2 regions of the Anaerostipes hadrus ATCC 29173 genome follow, and region 2 is predicted to be linked to the other one. Evidence: riboswitches for the same ligand, from Rfam matches in the RefSeq annotation. Region 2 holds a riboswitch; the other holds the start of a gene.
What was found. A riboswitch is a leader RNA that binds a small molecule or an ion and turns the genes downstream of it on or off. The one in region 2 is predicted to bind thiamine pyrophosphate.

Region 1 (10,340 bases), 1.1 Mb from region 2:
TTCTTGTACGGTCTACACGTACATTGAATACATCATTGGAATCTGTTTCATATTCAAGCCAAGCACCACGGTTTGGAATAACTGTGGAAGAGTATAACTCTTTACCAATCTTGTCATGAGCAATTCCATAATAAATTCCAGGGGAACGCACTAACTGACTGACGATAACACGTTCAGCTCCGTTGATGATAAATGTTCCTGTTGCTGTCATTAAAGGAAGATCGCCCATAAAAATCTCATGCTGCTTGATTTCATCAGTCTCTTTATTATGAAGTCTTACTTTCACTTTTAAAGGTGCAGCGTATGTTGCATCTCTTTCTTTACATTCTTCAATTGAATATTTGACGTCATCTTTACATAATTGATAGTCAACAAATTCCAAGCTTAACTGATCGCTGTAATCTTCGATTGGGGAGATATCTTCAAATACCTCTGCTAATCCTTCTCTTAAAAACCAATCATAGGAATCCTTTTGAATTTCGATCAGATTTGGTACTTCAAGGACGTCATCCTGTCTGGCATAGCTGATTCGCATCCCTGTACCTGATTTTATTGGCTGTATTCTGTTCTTTTCCATGGACGTTTTTCACCTCTTGATCTAAACCTGGTTTATATACTACATCAACTGTAAGAAACCCTCTATCTTACTATATCTTTCTTACAATCTTATTCTTAATTTTACATAGAGTGTGGGCAGACAAACCCACATTAAGACATTTTCTTATATTACCATATAGAATTTATCATGTCAACAACTATTTTTAAATACATGAAAAAAGCACCTGAAAATGTTTCTCATCTGCCTTTTTCATTAAATTCTTCACTTCTTTTCACTCTTATCTTGTGATAAAAAGATTTTGTATGTTACACTAGTCATAAACAAAGGCGTTGTAAACAGATATATGTTTATAGCGCCTTTTGCATTTATTAAGAAAGGAAATCTTAACGTGGGAATCACTTTAAAACACAACAAACTACTTTTTGCCGCCCCATGTGCTGCATTTATTGCTGGATTGATCTGGGATAAAGTATCCTCAAGAGTTGCCGTTACATCTATCTTTATCGGTATGATCTGTGGACTCATTGCTTACTTTATGATTCCTGATGATAATATTAACTATTTTGTAGGTAATGTATTTTCTCTTTGTGTTCCGATCGTTGTTATCATGATCGGCTCTCTATTCGAGAAAGAACATTTTGATTTTGAACAATTAAAAGCATATCAACCAGATCATCTGGTCCATGCTTCTAAAGAATAGGAGGTTCTTATGATCAGTTTTACAGCATTTAAATTATTTATTCTAATTGTCTATGTATGGTTTGCCGTTGGAATTGCAGTAATCAGTGTATTTGCAATTCAAGAATTGTTTAGCTGGTTCAAGGTTCCAAACGAGCATATATCACAAAGCATTCAGAAAGGACCGAGAAAAAATTATGAAATGTAATGTTGTTTGTATACAAACTTATCCAAAAATGAATCAAAAAGAGGAAAATATTTCTCATATGGAAACGCTTCTTCGCAAAGCTATGGAATCTCATCCAGATACTCAACTCATCGTTTTCCCTGAGCTTGCTGTTACTGGTTATCAATGTGGTGAAAATTTTAAAGATTTGGCAGAAACTGCCATGATTGACTCTACATCCATAAAAAAGATGAATGCTTTAGCTAAGGAATTTCATGTTCATATCGTCTATGGAATGGCTGAAAAAAGAAGAAGATATCCTTTATAATTCTCAATTTTTCCTTGATGACACTGGTGTTCTTCTTGGAACTTATCGCAAAGTTCATTTATTTGATTCCGAGAAAAATTATTTTACACCTGGGGATCAATTTAAAGTATTTGATACAAAGATCGGTCGTATCGGCTTGTTTATCTGTTATGACGCATTCTTTCCAGAAGCTGCCAGAATTCTTGATCCATTAGGAAGGATTCTCGCATCGATCAATGATGAAAAAGATGGAATTATCCATGCATCTCTGGATTATGATATAGCAAAACAAATGAAGCATGACTATTACACAATGTTGACAGAACGTCGTCCAGATGTTTATATTGCATGAATGAATATTGTGTCCTATCTTCTCTTTTTACGAGAAAGTTTTTATAAAAAAATAGACAGCGCTCTTTTTCATAAGAACGCTGTCTATTTTTTATTTACTTATTTCCCATAATATATTCTATAAGTTTATCTGAAAATTCCTTCACCACTGTATCTGCCTGATGGAGATCTTGTTTGATTGCTCCTTCTGGTGCATATCCAATGCATTTCATTTTGGCAGATTTGGCTGCCTTTACTCCTGCTTCGGAATCTTCGACCACGATACAGTTTGCCGCCTTCTGTCCAATTGCCTCAGCCGCCTTTTGAAAGATTTCTGGATTCGGCTTTCCGTTTTCACATTCGGAACCGCTTATAAATGCTTCAAAGCAGTCTGTAATCCCAAACGTATTCATATTTGTCATGATATCTTCTTTCAATGAAGACGATGCAACTGCCAGATGAAATCCTTTTTCCTTTAATATACGGATCAGATCAACAACCCCCGGCATCGGCTTTAGTCCTTCCTGATTGATCAACTCTTTTCTGGTTTTAACCCACTGATCTATATAATATGAAACTTCTTTATCAAGACTTTCAAATTCTTTCTTCATCTCTGTCCACATATATTCATGTGTCGTACCCAAAAACTTATCATGATAATGCCAGTCAACTTCAATACCTGCTTGTTTTAAGATGAGATGCTTTGCTTTGACATTAAAATATTCTGAATCAGCGATCACACCGTCCATATCAAAAATCACTGCTGTAATCATACTTTCCTCCTAATAAAACAGAAACGCACAAAATGTTAAGTAGTCATCTGTGCGTTTCTATATCTTCTTATTAAACTGTAATAAATCCTAATCCTTCAAGTACTGAGAATACTAAGATCGCAACAATGCAGATTGGTGCAATATACTTAACCATAATAAGGAATAGTGATTTTCTCTTAAATTCCCCAGAGCTTTCAACTTCATCAACAATTACTTTTGGCTTGATGATATAACCGACAAATAAACATGTTAAGAATGCTGCGATCGGCATTAATACACTGTTACTGATGAAATCAAAGAAATCAAGGAAGTCAAATCCTAAAATCGTAATATTGCTCCATGCTCCAAATCCTAAAGATGATGGAACTGCTAGTAACAGAGCAATGATAAACATTGTAATACATGCAGTTCCTCGTTTCATATGGAACTTATCCATCAGAACTGCTACGAGTGTCTCAAGCAGCGAAATGGAAGAGGTAAGTGCTGCAAGTAACACTAAAATAAAGAATACTGCTGCAATAACACTTGAAAAAGCCATACTGTTAAATACTTTTGGAAGCATCACAAACATCAAAGATGGACCTTTTGCAAGCATGGATGAATCTCCGTTTGAGAATACAAACACAGCTGGTACGATCATAAGTCCTGCAAGGAAAGCAACCCCTGTATCAAAAATCTCAACCTGTGTGACTGATTTCTCAAGGTCAGCTTTCTTTGGCATATATGATCCGAATGTGATCATAATACCCATAGCAAGGGACATCGAATAAAATAACTGTCCAAGTGCAGCTAAGATCGTTGTCGGACCAAATCCTTTTAAACTTGGTTTTAAATAATATGCAACTCCAGCCATCGCCCCTGGTCTTGTGATACAGAATAAAGAAACTCCGATCAACAAGACGATCAAAACTGGCATCATGATCGTGCTGACACGTTCTACTCCGCCTTTGACTCCTCCTGCAACAACCACTGTTGTAGCGATCAGGAAAACAAGAACACAGATCATAGGTTCTGCTGATTTGCTGATAAACCCTGTAAAGAATGTATCAGAGGCGGCATTATGAATCCCTCCCTGAAGCGATACCAGTGCATATTTTGTAACCCATCCACCGATAACACAGTAGTACGGGAAGATAATAAACGGAATGATCGTTGTAAGATATCCGATAAATGTATGCTTCTTGCTAAAGTGTCCAAATGCACGGATCGCACTGGTTCCTGCCTTTCTTCCAAGGGCAACTTCTGTGATCATCAGTGAAAATCCAAATGTTAATGTAAGGATCAGATAAGTTAATAAAAATGTTCCTCCGCCATACTTGGCTGCAAGATATGGAAATCTCCAGATGTTTCCAAGACCTACAGCAGACCCAGCCGTTGCAAGAACGAACCCTAAACGGCTCGAGAATCCACTTCTTTCATTACTCATAATATTAAGTACCTTCTTTCATATATATTCAGATACGTAAGGATATGTATCTGGCTCTGCCGGAGATCTTAGATATGAATCCTGCATGGCAGGATTCCCAGCCTGGATGCTGAATTCTATTTAGATGACGTCCACATCTTCTCCGGCAAGGACGGCATTCATATTACGTACAGAACACATCTTTCCACACATTGTACATGTATCTTCTCTCTCTGGTGTTGATTCTGCACGGTATCTTCTTGCCTTTTCAGGATCAAGAGCAAGTTCGAACTGTTTCTCCCAGTCAAGTTTCTGTCTCGCAGCTGCCATCTGGTTATCCCAATCCATAGCGCCTTTTACACCTTTGGCAATATCTGCTGCATGTGCTGCGATCTTGGAAGCCATGATTCCTTCTTTCACATCATCGACATTTGGAAGACGCAGATGTTCTGCTGGTGTTACATAACATAAGAAGCTTGCTCCAGAAGCTGCAGCGATCGCTCCACCAATTGCAGATGTGATATGGTCATATCCAGGTGCAATATCTGTTACCAGAGGTCCAAGAACATAAAATGGTGCTCCATGACAGATCGTCTGCTGGATCTTCATATTCGCCTGAATCTGATCCATTGGCATATGTCCAGGTCCTTCGATCATAACCTGTACATCCTTCTTCCATGCACGTGCTGTTAATTCTCCTAATGTTACTAATTCTTCGATCTGTGAAATGTCACTTGCATCAGCAAGGCATCCTGGACGACATGCATCGCCAAGGCTTAGCGTTACATCATATTCGTTACAGATATCAAGGATTTCATCATAGTATTCGAAGAATGGATTCTCATTGCCTGTTGCTTCCATCCATGCAAAGATCAGAGAACCACCACGAGACACAATGTTCATCTTACGTTTCATTGCCTTAAAACGTTCCGCTGTGTTTCGGTTGATCCCACAATGGATCGTCATAAAATCTACACCATCTTCTGCATGCATCTTAAAAACATCGATCCATTCACGAGACGTGATATCCTTTAATGCTTTATTGTAATAAACAATCGCATCGTAAATAGGCACGGTACCAAGGATTGCTGGACATTCATCGACAAGTTTCTTACGAAATACATGAGTATGTCCAAAAGAAGAAAGATCCATGATAGCTTCTGCACCCATCTCTACGGCTTTATTAACTTTCTCCATCTCAACATCTAAGTTTAGACAGTCTCTGGATGTTCCAAGGTTTACATTGATCTTTGTCTTCAAAGAATTCCCGATTCCAAATGGCTTTAAACACTTGTGGTTCTTGTTTGCAGGGATGACAATAGTTCCAGCTGCAACTTCTGCCATAAGGTCTTTCACGTCAATTCCTTCATAGGCAGCAACTGCTTCCATCTCTTTCGTTACAATTCCCTGTCTTGCTGCATTCATCTGTGTTGTGTACTTCATGATTGAAAACCTCCAAAATATAAGATTTTGGGAGACTCTTATTCGGTTTTGTTTATTTTATCATCATTCTGTCTTGTTGAGATAAAAAAAGACAAACTTTAAAAAGCCTGTGATGCTGCTTTACAGTTCGTCTTGTATTCATAGCATCCAAATCCCTACGACGGCATTATCCGTATCAGGTCCATGGTCGAAACTCTCGTTTCCTCTCAGCTAAGGTATCACCTTTTAAGCTCCCATTTCAGTTACATCAATATTGTACCATCCTAAAAGGCAGATAGCAAGAATTTTGTATCCTTGTTATCTGCCTTTTGTACTTCTTTATCTTTATATTTTTCTTTTATTTTACTGGTCTGGCGATTGCTGCAACTTTGCGGTACCATGGATAGCTGTAAGACACACTGCTTCCATCTGCATGTACGATCGTGTCATTTCCAACATACATGGCGATATGGTCGATATTTTTATATCTTCCATTCTTTCCACTTCGTTTACGGTAAAAGATTAGATCTCCCGGAAGTAATCTGTCTGATTTTCCGTTATATGTAGAAAGTTTTAATAATTTCTTCTTTTTTCCACACCATTTAGCAATATCTGCAGCTGTTGGTGCATAGCTCTTACTTCCAAAATTCACACCATATGGTTTATAAGATTTCCACACAAAAGAACTGCAGTCTACATAATCTTTCCGCATTCGTTTTGCCTGACTGTATCTTGGTTTTGTCTTACAGATCGCTTGAGCTTTACTGACTCCTTTGTATACTTTGGATTTTAAGATATAAATATTAAAAGATACACTCGCATTATCAGCACTGATCGTTAAGGTTGTCCTTCCGTATTTTTTTCCTTTTGTTAATCCATTTGATGATACAGATGCATATTTTGTATTTCCAACTTTATATGTAACTGGTGTATATCCGCTGGCTCCTGATACTTTGTAAGATACTTTTTGCCCTTTTTTCAGAATACAACTGGCTCTATATTGTGGATCTGTGCACTTTACAGTTGCTTCCAGACAAATTCCATCTACATATACGTATATCTTTCTGGTTTGTTTTGCATATCCGTAAAATGTCCCATCATCCGATACATAAAAATTATGGTTATTATCTGCTCGATAGATAATGCGTTCTTGTCCATTCGCCGAGTTGCCTTCTAATTCAACTTTCCCTTCGTTATAAAGAACCGTTGCAAGTTTGTTATTCTTTAATCTCGGATTGGAAATCTGGATATGCATTTCTTTTGTTTCAATACTTTGATATTCTGTTCCTTCATCTGTTATGATATTTAATCGGACTGTTGCATCTCCTATGGATCTTCCTGTAATCCTTGCAGTCTTCTGATCTGCTGATACCTCCATCGCAATATGATCATTTCCATTGACGATCTGCCAGTTATATTTCAGATTATCTCCATAATCATAAGAATCGTTATATTTTAATGAAATATTTCCGCCAACAGCAACACCTGCATTGATGCCAGAATCATAGAAATCAATATCATATGTTGCTGCTTCTTCCGGTGAATCGTATCCGCCCCATAAATTATATCCTGCTTTGTTTATCTTATTCGTTATCTTTCCCATGCCAGTCTTACTTGCTGCTGATACGGGCATGATCTGAATCGATAACATTCCTATAACCACTGAAAGCGTACATACGCACAGCTTTTTCATCACTTTTTCCACTTTATTTTTCCCCATTTATCTTGTTTCTCTTAATGTATATTCGACTATTTACAAAATTTAATTCATTACATTGACTGGTTTTCCTTCCATCCAACATTTCACATTATCAAAATCAATGATCGCACGTTTTACCAATGCTTCTTTTGTTGCAAATGCAACGTGTGGTGTCGCGATCAGATTCTTTGCATGTAAGAGTGGATGATCTTTTGATACCGGCGGTTCATTCTCAAAGACATCAACGGCTGCTCCTGCAATCTTACCGTTATTGAGTGCTTCAGCTAATGCTTCACTATCAACAACCGGACCTCTTGCCGTGTTGATCAAAACTGCATCTGGTTTCATCAATGCGATTTCATCTTTACCGATCAAACCTTTTGTTGATTCATTTAAAGGTACATGCAATGAAATGATATCACAATTATATAAAAGTTCTTCTAACCCTACAAATTGAATTCCTGGAAGATCTTTTACTGTCCTTGAATATGCGTAAACTTCACATCCAAATGCCTGGGCGATCTTCGCAACTCTGGTTCCGATCGCTCCGGTTCCGATCACACCAAATTTCTTTCCTTCCAGTTCAAAGCCAACCAGACCATCCTTGGTTCCTTCTTCTCGGACTACCTGATCGCAAGAAATGATATTTCGATACAGTGAGATTAAAAGTCCAAAGACAAGATCTGAAACTGCAGCATTTGAATAGCCTGCACAGTTGCATACTGTAATCCCCTGTTCTTTGCATGCAGCCATAGCAATATGATCGATCCCTGTAAATGCTACCGCCAACATCTTAAGGTTTTTGCAGCCTTTGATGACTTCAGCATTCAATGGCAGGTTTGCAACCATAATAATGTCCGCATCCTTTCCACGTTCGATCAGGCTTTCTGTGTCAGTTACTTTGGTCTGGTAAGATACGATCTCGACAGAATCTGGCAATGCCTTATGTGCGATTTCCATCAATTTCTCTTCTTCCACACCTAGTGGTTCAATAATTACTAATTTCATAATTGTCGAATACTCCTTTCGTATGATTTTACTCTCCTATTCTATCATCAAATATACGATTATAAAAGCTTAGAAATATTTTATTTCATAGAGGATTCCATCGAAGTTTCTTATGATCCATATAAAGTAAAAAAACTGCCACACTAGTTTCCACCAATGTGACAGTTTCATATACTTTATAGAAAATCTACTGGAGTAAATCTCTTAATTATTTAAGAGTTACTTTAGCTCCCTGTTCTTCTAATTTAGCTTTGATGTCTTCAGCTTCTGCTTTAGATGCACCTTCTTTAATTACTTTAGGAGCTCCATCAACTAATTCTTTAGCTTCTTTTAATCCTAATCCTGTTACTTCACGAACAGCTTTGATGACTTTAACTTTAGCTCCACCAACTTCTGTTAATTCTACGTCGAATTCGTCTTTTTCTTCTGCTCCACCTTCAGCTCCAGCTGCTGCTACTACAACACCTGCTGCTGCAGATACTCCAAATTCTTCTTCACAAGCTTTTACTAAATCGTTTAATTCTAATACTGATAAACCTTTGATAACTTCAATAATTTCCTGAGTTGTCATTATAATTTCCTCCTAATATTTTAAATTTACTGATAACTGATCTTACTCAGCTGCAGCCCCTTCTCCGTCTTTTTCAGCGATCTGCTTAATAACACGAGCAAAGTTTGTAATTGGGGACTGAATGCTTCCAAGGAATTTCGCAAGTAATTCGTCTCTTGATGGGATGCTTGCGATAACCTGGATACCATCTTTGTCATAGAATGTTCCTTCTACAACACCAGATTTCATTTCTAATACTTCGATGTTCTTAGCGTGTTTTGCAAGGATTCTTGCAGGAGCTGTAGCATCTGTTTTAGAAACAGCGATTGCTGTAGGTCCTTTTAAATCATCAGCTAATGCTTCAAATTCTGTTCCCTGGATTGCAAAACGAATCATTGTATTCTTATATACTTTGTATTCTACATCAGCTTCTCTTAATTCTTTACGCATTGCTGTATCCTGTTCTACAGTGATTCCGCGGTAAGAAACTAATACTGCTGACTGAGCATCTGTAAGTAATTCTTTAATTTCGTTTACTACTGGTTGTTTTAACTCAACTTTTGCCATTGAAATGGTGCACCTCCTTGATTTATTTTGTGTACCACCGCACATATAAAAAGAAAACTCTATATCCGCACAGACATAGAGTGTTAATTAGCATATTCACTAATACTCTCCTCGGCAGGTTGTTCTACGTTGCGCCTTGCGGCACCTGCTGTCTTCGGCAGTAATACTTTACATATAATACACGACATTTATATATATGTCAAATGTTTTTTTACTTTTTTTGAAATGTTTTTATTTTTATGCAATTCCCATATGGCAACATAGGATTTTGCATAAATCTGGGGTCAGACTACATGAGACTGACCCCGCTTAAAGTTAAATATTAAGCAAATTTTGTTGTATCAATTTTCACTCCAGGTCCCATTGTAGAAGTAATTGTTACGTTTCTAAAATACTGACCTTTTGCTGCTGCAGGTTTTGCTTTTACGATTGCATCGATTAACGTCTGGAAGTTGTCCGCTAACTGTTCTTCTGTGAAAGAAGCTTTTCCAACTGGTACATGAATGATGTTGGATTTATCTAATCTATATTCGATCTTACCTGCTTTGATTTCTTTAATGGCATTCGCAACGTCCATTGTTACAGTTCCGGCTTTAGGGTTAGGCATTAAACCTTTAGGTCCTAAGTCACGTCCTAAACGACCTACTACACCCATCATGTCTGGAGTAGCTACTACTACGTCGAAGTCATACCAGTTTTCTTTCTGGATCTTAGGAATTAATTCTTCTGCTCCTACGAATTCTGCTCCTGCTGCTTTCGCTTCTTCAGCTTTTGCATCTTTAGCGAATACAAGAACTTTAACTTCTTTACCAGTTCCGTGTGGAAGTACAACTGCTCCACGGATCTGCTGGTCTGCCTGACGTCCATCTACACCAA
Region 2 (10,340 bases):
ATAATACGGTCTCCTTTTGCAGATTCCATGAATCTTGGAGTACGATTTACCGCACGGAATGCACGAACTGGACTGTTTACCCCTCCCGGAATATGTACTTTTGCTCGTTCATATAATTCTTTTGATCTTGTATCTTTCATTTTATCTTCCCTCTTCTTTCAGCCATTTTGCAACATCAAGTGCATGATATGTAATGATCATCTTTGCACCAGCACGTTTTAATCCGACCATATTTTCCATAACGATCTTTTTCTCATCGATCCATCCATTGGCCGCAGCTGCTTTTACCATAGCATATTCTCCGCTTACATTGTATGCAACGATCGGAATATTGTATTTCATAGATGCTTCTTTCATAATATCCATATAAGCAAGTGCTGGTTTGGCAATGATCAAGTCTGCTCCTTCTTCGATGTCTTCCCCGATCTCTCTTAGAGCTTCCTGTCCATTTGCCGGATCCATCTGGTATGTTTTTCTATCTCCAAATCCTGGTGCAGAATGTGCTGCATCACGAAATGGTCCATAGTATCCTGACGCAAACTTGGCACTATAAGACATGATCGGTGTGTATACAAATCCTGCTTCATCTAAAGCTTCACGAATAGCTTTCACTCGAAGATCCATCATATCACTTGGCGCAATGATATCTGCCCCTGCTTTTGCATAACTTACAGATGCTTTTGCAAGAAGCGGAAGTGTTTCATCATTTAAGATCACTCCGTCTTTCACAAGTCCACAGTGTCCATGAGATGTGTATTCACAAAGACATACATCCGCAATGATCAAAAGTTCTTCATATTCTTTTTTGATCTGGCGGATCGCCTTTGGCACAATTCCATCTTCAGCGTATGCACCACTTCCGACTTCATCTTTATGATCTGGGATTCCAAAGATTAAAATTGCTTTGATCCCCGCTTCTTTGATCCTGTTAATTTCCTCTGATAAACGATCCAGCGAATACTGATAAATCCCTGGCATAGATTCTACAGGATGTTTAATATTTTCTCCTTCTGTAACAAAGATTGGATAGATCAATTCGTCAATTCTCACATGATTTTCTCTTACCATATCTCTCATATAGTTGCTTGTTCTTAATCTTCTTGTACGTTCCATTTTTACTGTTCCTCGATTTCACTCTGATATATATTTTTGAATGATTTCATTGATTCGTTGTTCTTCCAATGAATCAATATCCTCTAATCCGATTTGTAATAATTCTTTATAAAATGCCTTTCGTTCCTGTTCTGTGGCAATGCATGATTTTGCAAGCTTTCTCAGACTTCCCAAGATCTGTGCGAGTTGTCCTAATTCTTTATTCAAATCTGGTTTGATCTTTTCTTTTAAATACTGTGTGATCAACGGACTCTGCCCGCCACTTGAAAATGCAGCGACAACTTCTCCTTCTTTTACATAGGATGGAAAAATAAAGCTGCAATCTTCTTTCTGATCGACCGCATTGACAGGAATCTTCTTTCGTCTGCAGATCTGGCTGATCTCATGATTTGTTTTTTGATCATCGGTTGCTGCGATCACAAAATCTGCCTCATTAAAATCTTTCTCCATAAACGTTCGAAAGATTCGGCAAATCTGATCGATCTGCCGAATCTGTGTTATCATCTCTGGTGCGATCACGGTAATATCTGCTTCAAAATCTTTTAAAACTTCAATCTTACGAAGTGCGATCTTACCACCGCCGATCACTAGACATTTTTTCTTCTTTAGTTGTACAAACATTGGAAAATATGCCATTATCTCTGTGTCCTATTTTATATATTCTTTTGCGATTTCCTTGATTCCTTCTGGATGTTTTAAATTCCACTGTGAAAAGTCAAGTTCTTCACTCTCAACTGCCTGTCCTAATTTTACCAAGAACTGTGGAATATCTTCTTCTAAAATGATCCCAACTTCTTCTCCCATCTTCTCTTTTCCCTGAAGATCAGATCCATTGATATGAAGTACAAATGCAGAATGAGCAACTTTATCAATTACTTTCATACTTCCGTGGAATCCGATCTCTCCGATCTGATGTGTTCCGCAAGAAGACATACATCCAGAAATATGAATCTTAGGCAGTGAACCATCCTTTAATCCAGCTTCTCTTTCTGCTTCGATCACTTTGTGTAATAATCCTTGAGAATCTCTTAATCCAACCTGACAGATCGTTGCTCCGATACAAGATACAGATGTCTCAAACAACGTTTCTGCACCATCATCTGTCGCATCTAAAACTTTCTTTGCTTCATCTCCTGTCAGATTGATGATGTACATTGTCTCATCTGGTGAAATTCTTGCTTCCACTTCATCCATATCTTTGATCACATCATAGATTTCTCTTAATTTCTCAGGTTTTGGACAGCCACCGAATGGGTGATAAGAAACTGCATATAATCCTTCCTGTTTCTGATCGATCACTCGTTTACCAGATACTTTACTTCCATCTCCCTGTTTCTTCACTTCAGAAATTTCTACATGAAGATCAAGATCCTGTCCGGATGCGAAAACTTCATCTAATTTCTCATGGAAAGCTTTGATATATCCTTCTTCACCTAAAGTCTCCTGCATATAACGCGTTCTTGCTCTTCCACGTTGTTTATAATTTCCATGTGCGATGAATGTTTCTCTCATTGCACAAATATAATAAAGAATCTTCTCTGGTTGTACATTCTCAGCAACTTTCAGTCCAAATCTCGCATTGTTACCAAGTCCTCCAGCACTGTAAACATCAAAGTTTCCATCTTCCCTTGCCACAAATCCAAGATCACGGAATGTTGCATGTGTCTCATTAGCTGGCCCGTTTGAAAATCCAACTTTTAATTTTCTTGGCATAACTTCTTTTTTGATAAATGTCATCAAATATTCTCCAGCTGCTTCGGCATATGGAAGAACGTTAAAATATTCTCCTTTTTCAACACCTGACAATGGAGATACGGTTACATTACGTGGAAAATCTCCACCTCCACCCATTGTGACAATGCCATGATCTAATCCACCTTCCATGATTCCATAAATTGCTTCTGGCTGTAAGTTATGTAACTGAATCGTCTGACATGTCGTCAGGTGAACTTTATCTACATTATATGTTTTAATACTGTCTGCGATAAATTTCAATTTATCTTTTGTTAAATGGCCACCTGACATACGAAGACGGATCATACTTGCTTTTCCATCTTTCTGTGCATAACTTCCGTAACCACCGGAAAATCCTTTGTAATCTGCTTTACTTAGTTCTCCTGCATAAAACTGGTCTGTCTTTTCTTTAAATGCTGGCAGGTCTTGTTTCCATTCCTGTGGATTGATCGTTTCCATATGTAAAATTCCTTTCTGAACATTTTGTTTCTTTTATTATGTGAATCCTTATAAAATACCACATTTGTCTTATCATACCACATTTACATAATTGTTTGAATGATTTCTTTCCTTTTCTACAAGAAATGATTCGATTGCTTTTGCAAGGTTTTTATGTCCTTCTTCATTCATATGTTCCATATCTGCCTTACTTGGCTTGGCTACATCACTTGCTGCAAGGAAATCACATCCGTACTTCCATGCAATCTTTAAATAAGTCTGTTTTAATTGCTTGGATACTTTCACAGAATGCTGATTAAATTCAAGATCAAATCCTGGTTTCCATACATCTTCTCCTAATTCGATCGGAGATACTAATAAAATATCGATCGCTGGATCAGCTTTTCTGATCTGCTGGATCAGTTTTTCGATTCCTTTTCCGATGCGATCTGCACTTGCATGGTTATATGTTTTGCAGTCATTGGTTCCAAGCATTAAAACAACCTGGTCAAGTGGTGCGTGTGTCTCTAAGAGCATTGGAAGTACTTTCGCTCCATTTCTTCCATCTCTTGTTGCATCGTCAAATACACTGGTTCTTCCACATAATCCTTCTTCTATAATTCGATATCCTTTATCGTAAAGTTTCTCTGCTAAAATTCCTGTCCATCTTGTTTCTCTGTCATATCTTCTTGTTGTACCTGGGATCAATCCATATGTATTGGAATCTCCAAAGCATAATATCTCTTTCATGTCTGTCACCTTCTTCGTTGCATTTCATATAATTCTAATAGGAATAATATGATTATAAGAAATGTGAGTTTGATTGTCAATAGGTTTTAAATAGAAAAATACCCTATAGGATATAGATTTTTCCTATAAGGTATTATACGTTATTATTATATGAGATTAATTTATAAAGGTCTTAATCATTCTTCTTCCCAAACAATAAACTTACGATCACACTTAAAACAATCGTGATCACCATATCAGGAAGTGTGTTTCCAAGGATCGTATCGACACCCATCAGCCAGCGGTATGCAATAAAGCCAACAACCCATACAAGCATGTTCTGAATGCATACAGATTTTCTTGAAAAATCCTGATGAAGGATAAAGAAATCTGCGATCTGTACAGCGATCATTGGTGCAAAGACTGATCCGATCAGATATAAGAAATCTGTGATATCGTCCATCGGATAAACAATTGCCCCAATCATTCCGATCACTGTTGCCGCGACTGCGATCCATTTTCCATTGATATTCTTAGATAGGGATTCACTGGAAATTCCGGCAGACCAAGCATCTAAGAATGTTGTTGTTACAGTTGAGAATACGATAATTAATAATCCTGCAATTCCAAGTCCTGCTTTTACCATGATCTGTGCGATATCGGATTCTCCTGTAAAGATAGAGATTCCCATACCGATCACATACATCCAGCAGCTGACCAATCCATAAACGATCACACTTGCCCATGTTGCTTTCGTTGGTTCTTTAGCTTCTCTTGTGTAGTCACTGATCAGTGGCAGCCATGATAATGGCATGGCAACTGCAAGTTCTACAGCTGCTCCGAAAGTTAATCCATCATTTGCAACCGGCTTTAATGAACCATGTCCGAAAATAATAAAGCTTAAAACTAATGTCAAAATAAATAATGCTGCCATTGCAACCGTATTAATCTTTCCTAAATTTTCAATTCCTACCAGAATCCAGATAATGATCAATCCTCCGATAATGACTGGCCATACCCAGTTCGCAATATTGAAGATTCCTGCTGCTGCTAATGATCCGTCATAGATCATGATCGCTGTCCATCCAACTAACTGCAGGATATTTAACACTGCAAATAACAAAGCTCCCGTTGATCCAAAACTCATTTTTACCGTTTCCATTGCACTTTTTCTTGTCTTTCCACCGATAAATCCGGCAAAAAACATCATACCACATCCAATGATATGTCCAATGATGATTGCTAATAATCCTGTAGAAAATCCTAAAGATGCGAAATATGTACCTGTTAAAATTTCTGCCAAGGACACTCCGGCTCCAAACCAGATCAGTCCGTTTTCAAAAATTGATGTTCTTCTGCTACCCATTGTCTATGCCTCCTCTTTCCATTCATCTTTTAAATCAAATGCATGATTCATTGGTCCGCTTCCAGCTCCAAGATCCAACATATCTGCCAATGCTCTTGAAATATAGTCTTTTGCACGCTGTACAGAAATCTTAAGGTCAAAACCTTTGGCAAGATTTGCTGCGATAGCACTTGAAAGAGTGCATCCTGTTCCATGTGTATTTGGGTTATTGATTCTTTTTCCTTTAAACCAGGAAACTTCTTCTTTTGTATATAAAAGGTCATTTGCATCGTTAATATTATGACCACCTTTTAATAACACTGCGCATCCAAGATCTTCATAGATCGCTTTTGCAGCCGCTACCATGTCTTCTTCTGTGTGGATCTCCATTCCACACAGAATCTCAGCTTCTGGAATATTCGGTGTAATTACCGTAGCGATCGGTAATAATTCTTTCTTTAATGTATCTACGGCATCTTCTTCTAATAATCGTGATCCGCTTGTTGCTACCATCACTGGATCAACAACGATATTTTCCGCTTTATAATGCTGTAATCTTTCTGCGATCGTTTTAATCAGTCCGCTTGAGGAAACCATCCCGATCTTGACTGCATCGGGTCTGATGTCTTCAAAAACTGCGTCGATCTGTTTCTTTAAGAATTCTGGATCTGCTTCTAATATTCCTGTTACGCCGGTTGTATTCTGGGCTGTCAGTGCTGTGATCGCACTCATTGCAAATACACCATTCATTGTCATGGTCTTTAAGTCAGCCTGAACTCCAGCGCCTCCACTGGAATCACTTCCAGCGATTGATAATGCTGTTCTCATAAGTATCTCTCCTTTTCTCTCTTATGCATTATTTTTCTATTGCGATCAAAAGTGGTGCTCCCAGTTGACCGCATTGTTTCGTATCATTGTAAATTCTTCCATAATAGGAATCCTTTATCATACGAAAAAAACGGAAAGCTACTGATTTTGTAACTTTCCGTATGTTCGCGACTTATCATCTTCGTTTCCTACGTTGGCATTACCCAAATCAGGTTCAAAGGTCGAAAGTTTTACTTTCCTCTCAGCCTGTTTAACAAGCTCCCTGTTTTTATAACTTAATAAGTATATAGCAAGTTTCTCTAAAAAGCAAGTTCCTATTTTCGTACTTTATTGCTTTTTTTAATTTTCAACTTATTTTTCTTGCCTTTCTTGGAAATATCGTTAACCCTAACTTTTTCATAATAAATTTTAAATCTCTTTTCCTTTTGTCACGATCACATGAATAATAAATGGAATAAACAATGTGATAAATGCTGCATATCCAAGGTACGCATATCCCTGTTTTACAACAGCCAACAATCCAAACTGTGCGATCGCAAATGCTAAAAATGTAAAGATCAGTGTTGCAATGGCATTTCTTACTAAATGTCCATTCTGTCTTTCCTGCTCAGATCTCATACGACGCTCTACTGCATTGACACATCTTGTTACGATTCCAGAGATCATGTTTACCGCCGTTGAAATAGATCCAAGGATGATCAAAACAGAGATGATCGGTGTTAATAATCCTGAAGATACTCCATTTTGTACTAAAACTAACATAGGAACTGTTGCTGTTACAAGGTCTGCTGCGTATGCAACGGCTAATAATCCGATGATGGATAATTCCATTGCAAAGAAATTAAATACAAAAATCTCAATGGCTGCTTTGTTGATCTGCTTCTTATCTGTCACAGGTTCCATATGCTGGTACATAACAGATACAGATGCTAACTGGAAGAAGAAATATAAAACTGCAGAATATAAGGCTGCTCCAAAAGCTCCGCTTTCTCCAGAGATCACAGGCATCTTTCCTGATACTAAGTTAGAGATTGCTGCTGTGATCGCATCCCACTGTACGATGATGTTTGGTACTAATACAAGAACTAATCCGATCAAGATCAGTACACTTAAAGTAGATGCACATTTTCTTACGACACTTGTTCCAAAAAGTGCGATCACGAAAATAAATGCCGCTATGATCAATGTACATACCCAGTATGGGATTCCAAATAGCATTTGAAGTGTTGATCCACCAGTTGCAAATGCTGCAGCGGATGCCGTTCCGATCATGATCAGATAACAGATTTCATATAGATTTGACATGATCGGTCTTGTCTTTCCATATAAACTGTCAGAAAAACTTCTGTAATCATATGTTTTATGTTTGTATGCATAACGCATTCCATACCAGAAAAATAATGCATATAATCCTTGTGTGATCAGTGGCATTAACAGACACCAGATTCCGTAGTTGATAAAATACTGATAAATCTGTGCTCCGGAAGCAAATCCACCTCCAAACTGTGTCGTAAATGCCACGAATGCGATTCCCATGGCAAGAGGCATCTTACTCTTGTCAACTAGTAAACTTTTTTTGCCGCTCATTTTGTCGTCCTCTCTTTTCTCTTAATGTAGTCTGATATTCTAGTTTTCATCGATCTTGATCATTTTTCCTGGATTCAAGATCAGCTTGTCATCAAATGCACGTTTAATAGACTTGTATAGTTCGATCATTCTTGGTCCCGCAAATTCCTCTAAGAAATCAAGACGTCCGTTTCCTATTCCATGTTCTCCGGATAACTGTCCACCAAGTTTTTTTGATAATGCATATAATTCTGTTAATGATTCATGGGTTGCCTTCTTCCAATCCTCATCGCTCATCTCTGGTCCACGAAGCATTTCGGTATGAATATTTCCATCTCCGCAATGACCACATGGCTCTACGCGGATTCCATGTGCAGATGCAATCTTCTTTGCCTGTTTTACATATTCTGCAATCTCTGATCTTGGAACAACAACATCACATTCTTCCTGTGCAACGGAATCTGCCTTCATTCCTTCAAGAATTGCTCCTCGTACTTCCCACACAGATGCCGCACGTTCTGGCGTTCCTGCGATATTACAATCTAAAGCTCCATTTTCTAATGCCGCTTCTGCAGCTGCTTCTACTGCACGATCAAGTTCTTCTTTGCTTGATGCATCATACATAACGATCAATACCGCTTCTCCGTGTTTCACTGGAAACAGTTTATGTAGACTTCTTTCTACAATATCGATCAATTCTCTTTCCAAAAATTCAATCGCTGTTGGAACAAATGGCAGATCTAATACTTTTGGCACCATATCAGCGCATTCTTCCAAGCTTCTAAATGGCATAACCAATGTACTTGAACATGTTGGTGCAGGCAATAACTTTAACGTAACTTCTGTCAAAATACATAAGATTCCCTCAGAACCAATCACTAAATCTTTCACATCAAATCCTGTTGTATTCTTTACGACATTGGATGAGAAATTCATAATAGAACCATCTGGCATAACTGCTTCAATACAACGGACAAAGTCTCTTGTAAGACCATATCTTACCGCTTTCATTCCACCTGCGTTGGTAATGACATTTCCACCGATAGAAGCTGTTTTTTCTCCTGGATCTGGTGGGTAGAATAATCCTTCTTCTTTAGCTGCCGCCTGAATATCAATTAACAATGCTCCTGGCTGTGCCGTGATCGTCTGGTTCTTGTGATCCACTGGAAAAATCTTATTCATACGCATCACAGATAACATGATTCCACCGTATTTACAAGTTGCTCCACCTGCAAGTCCTGTTCCAGCCCCACGGCAGACAACTGGAATATTCTGCTCGTAAGCATATCTCATGATTTCTGAAACTTCTTCTTTATTCAATACTTCCACGTATAATTCCGGTGGAAATACTCCATATTCCGGCATCTCGTCTTTGTAATATTCTTTTGCGATCTCATCGCCGACCCATACACGTTCGTTGTCTGTGATCTCAATGATCTTATCAAAATCTTCCTGGGTCATCTTCTTATATGGATATGGCATCTTATTCGTCCCCTTTCTGTTGTTTTACTAATTCTGTCAGATATGGAACGACTTTGTACAGGTCATCTACGATACAATAGTGTGCCACATTGAAAATCTGAGCTTCTGGATCATTGTTGATCGCTACGATGCATTCAGATCCTGTCATACAAGATGTAAACTGAATCGCACCAGAAACTCCACAAGTAATGATCAGTTTTGGACGAACAGTTCTTCCAGATAATCCAACCTGATGTGCAACATCCCCAAAACCATTCTCGATCATCGGTCTTGTAAATGCTAACTGTCCACCTAAAGCTTTGGCTAATTCTTCACACATTTCCACATCTTTTTCATTGCGGACCCCTCGTCCTGCTACAACTAAGACATCTTCATCTTCAATGTTCTTTGTCTTCTCGATCACTTCGGATTTTAAGATCTCGATCGGGGATTGTTTCATCTCTTCCTTCACTGAACAGACAATAACCTCTCCTTTTGTGCTCTCAACCTTCTGTGCCGAATCCATAACTCTGTATCTTACAGTTGCAAACTGTGGTCTTGATTTTGTGATAGAAATCTGAGCCATGATATTTCCACCAAATGCTGGACGAATCTGTACCATGTCTGTGTTTGACTTAATATCAAGGGTTGTACAATCAGCTGTTAATCCTGTATGGAATCTTGTTGCCAGTCTTGGGGCTAATGATCTTCCAAGTGCTGTTGCTCCGATCAAGACAGAACTTGGTTTCTGTGCTGCGATACATTCTGCAACAACATCTGTATAACAGTCTGCTCTGAATCCTTCTAATGATTCATCCTCATATGCAAAGACCTGATCAACTCCATAGTCTAGAAGTTTATGTGCATTCTCAATGGTTCCTGCTCCACCTGCGATCACGCATTTGACTTTAAAATTTACTTTCGAAGCCATCTTTCTTGCTTCACCGATCAATTCAAATGCAACCGGATGAATGTCTCCACGTTCCTGTTCTACAAAGATCAAAAAATCTTTCCATTTGTCTTTATCAAATGATCCTGCTTTCTGCTCAAAACTGATTGCTTTTTCTGGACATTGTCTGACACACATTCCACACATTCGGCAAGTGTCCCCGACAACAATCCCATT

Region 1: linked by a shared signal. The riboswitch ahead of thiC (phosphomethylpyrimidine synthase ThiC) and the one ahead of thiD (bifunctional hydroxymethylpyrimidine kinase/phosphomethylpyrimidine kinase) in region 2 are both predicted to bind thiamine pyrophosphate.

Annotation. Positions count from the first base shown of each region.
Region 1 is NZ_AP028031.1:337,742-348,081, reverse strand. It holds gene rpoB (DNA-directed RNA polymerase subunit beta) at 1-577, opposite strand, end outside; gene QUE18_RS01635 (hypothetical protein) at 948-1,259, shown strand; gene QUE18_RS01630 (hypothetical protein) at 1,269-1,445, shown strand; partial or broken gene QUE18_RS13890 (carbon-nitrogen hydrolase family protein) at 1,435-2,062, shown strand; gene QUE18_RS01615 (HAD family hydrolase) at 2,157-2,813, opposite strand; gene QUE18_RS01610 (sodium-dependent transporter) at 2,884-4,239, opposite strand; gene thiC (phosphomethylpyrimidine synthase ThiC) at 4,360-5,661, opposite strand; TPP riboswitch at 5,797-5,908, opposite strand; gene QUE18_RS01600 (NlpC/P60 family protein) at 5,999-7,360, opposite strand; gene QUE18_RS01595 (2-hydroxyacid dehydrogenase) at 7,403-8,347, opposite strand; gene rplL (50S ribosomal protein L7/L12) at 8,556-8,918, opposite strand; gene rplJ (50S ribosomal protein L10) at 8,961-9,464, opposite strand; ribosomal protein L10 leader region at 9,506-9,640, opposite strand; gene rplA (50S ribosomal protein L1) at 9,787-10,340, opposite strand, start outside.
Region 2 is NZ_AP028031.1:1,473,828-1,484,167, forward strand. It holds gene hemL (glutamate-1-semialdehyde 2,1-aminomutase) at 1-140, opposite strand, end outside; gene hemB (porphobilinogen synthase) at 142-1,113, opposite strand; gene QUE18_RS07250 (precorrin-2 dehydrogenase/sirohydrochlorin ferrochelatase family protein) at 1,132-1,749, opposite strand; gene QUE18_RS07255 (nitrite/sulfite reductase) at 1,762-3,306, opposite strand; gene QUE18_RS07260 (SGNH/GDSL hydrolase family protein) at 3,379-4,035, opposite strand; gene cytX (putative hydroxymethylpyrimidine transporter CytX) at 4,208-5,380, opposite strand; gene thiD (bifunctional hydroxymethylpyrimidine kinase/phosphomethylpyrimidine kinase) at 5,384-6,187, opposite strand; TPP riboswitch at 6,356-6,461, opposite strand; gene QUE18_RS07275 (YkvI family membrane protein) at 6,596-7,774, opposite strand; gene QUE18_RS07280 (FAD-binding oxidoreductase) at 7,814-9,235, opposite strand; gene QUE18_RS07285 (electron transfer flavoprotein subunit alpha) at 9,237-10,340, opposite strand, start outside.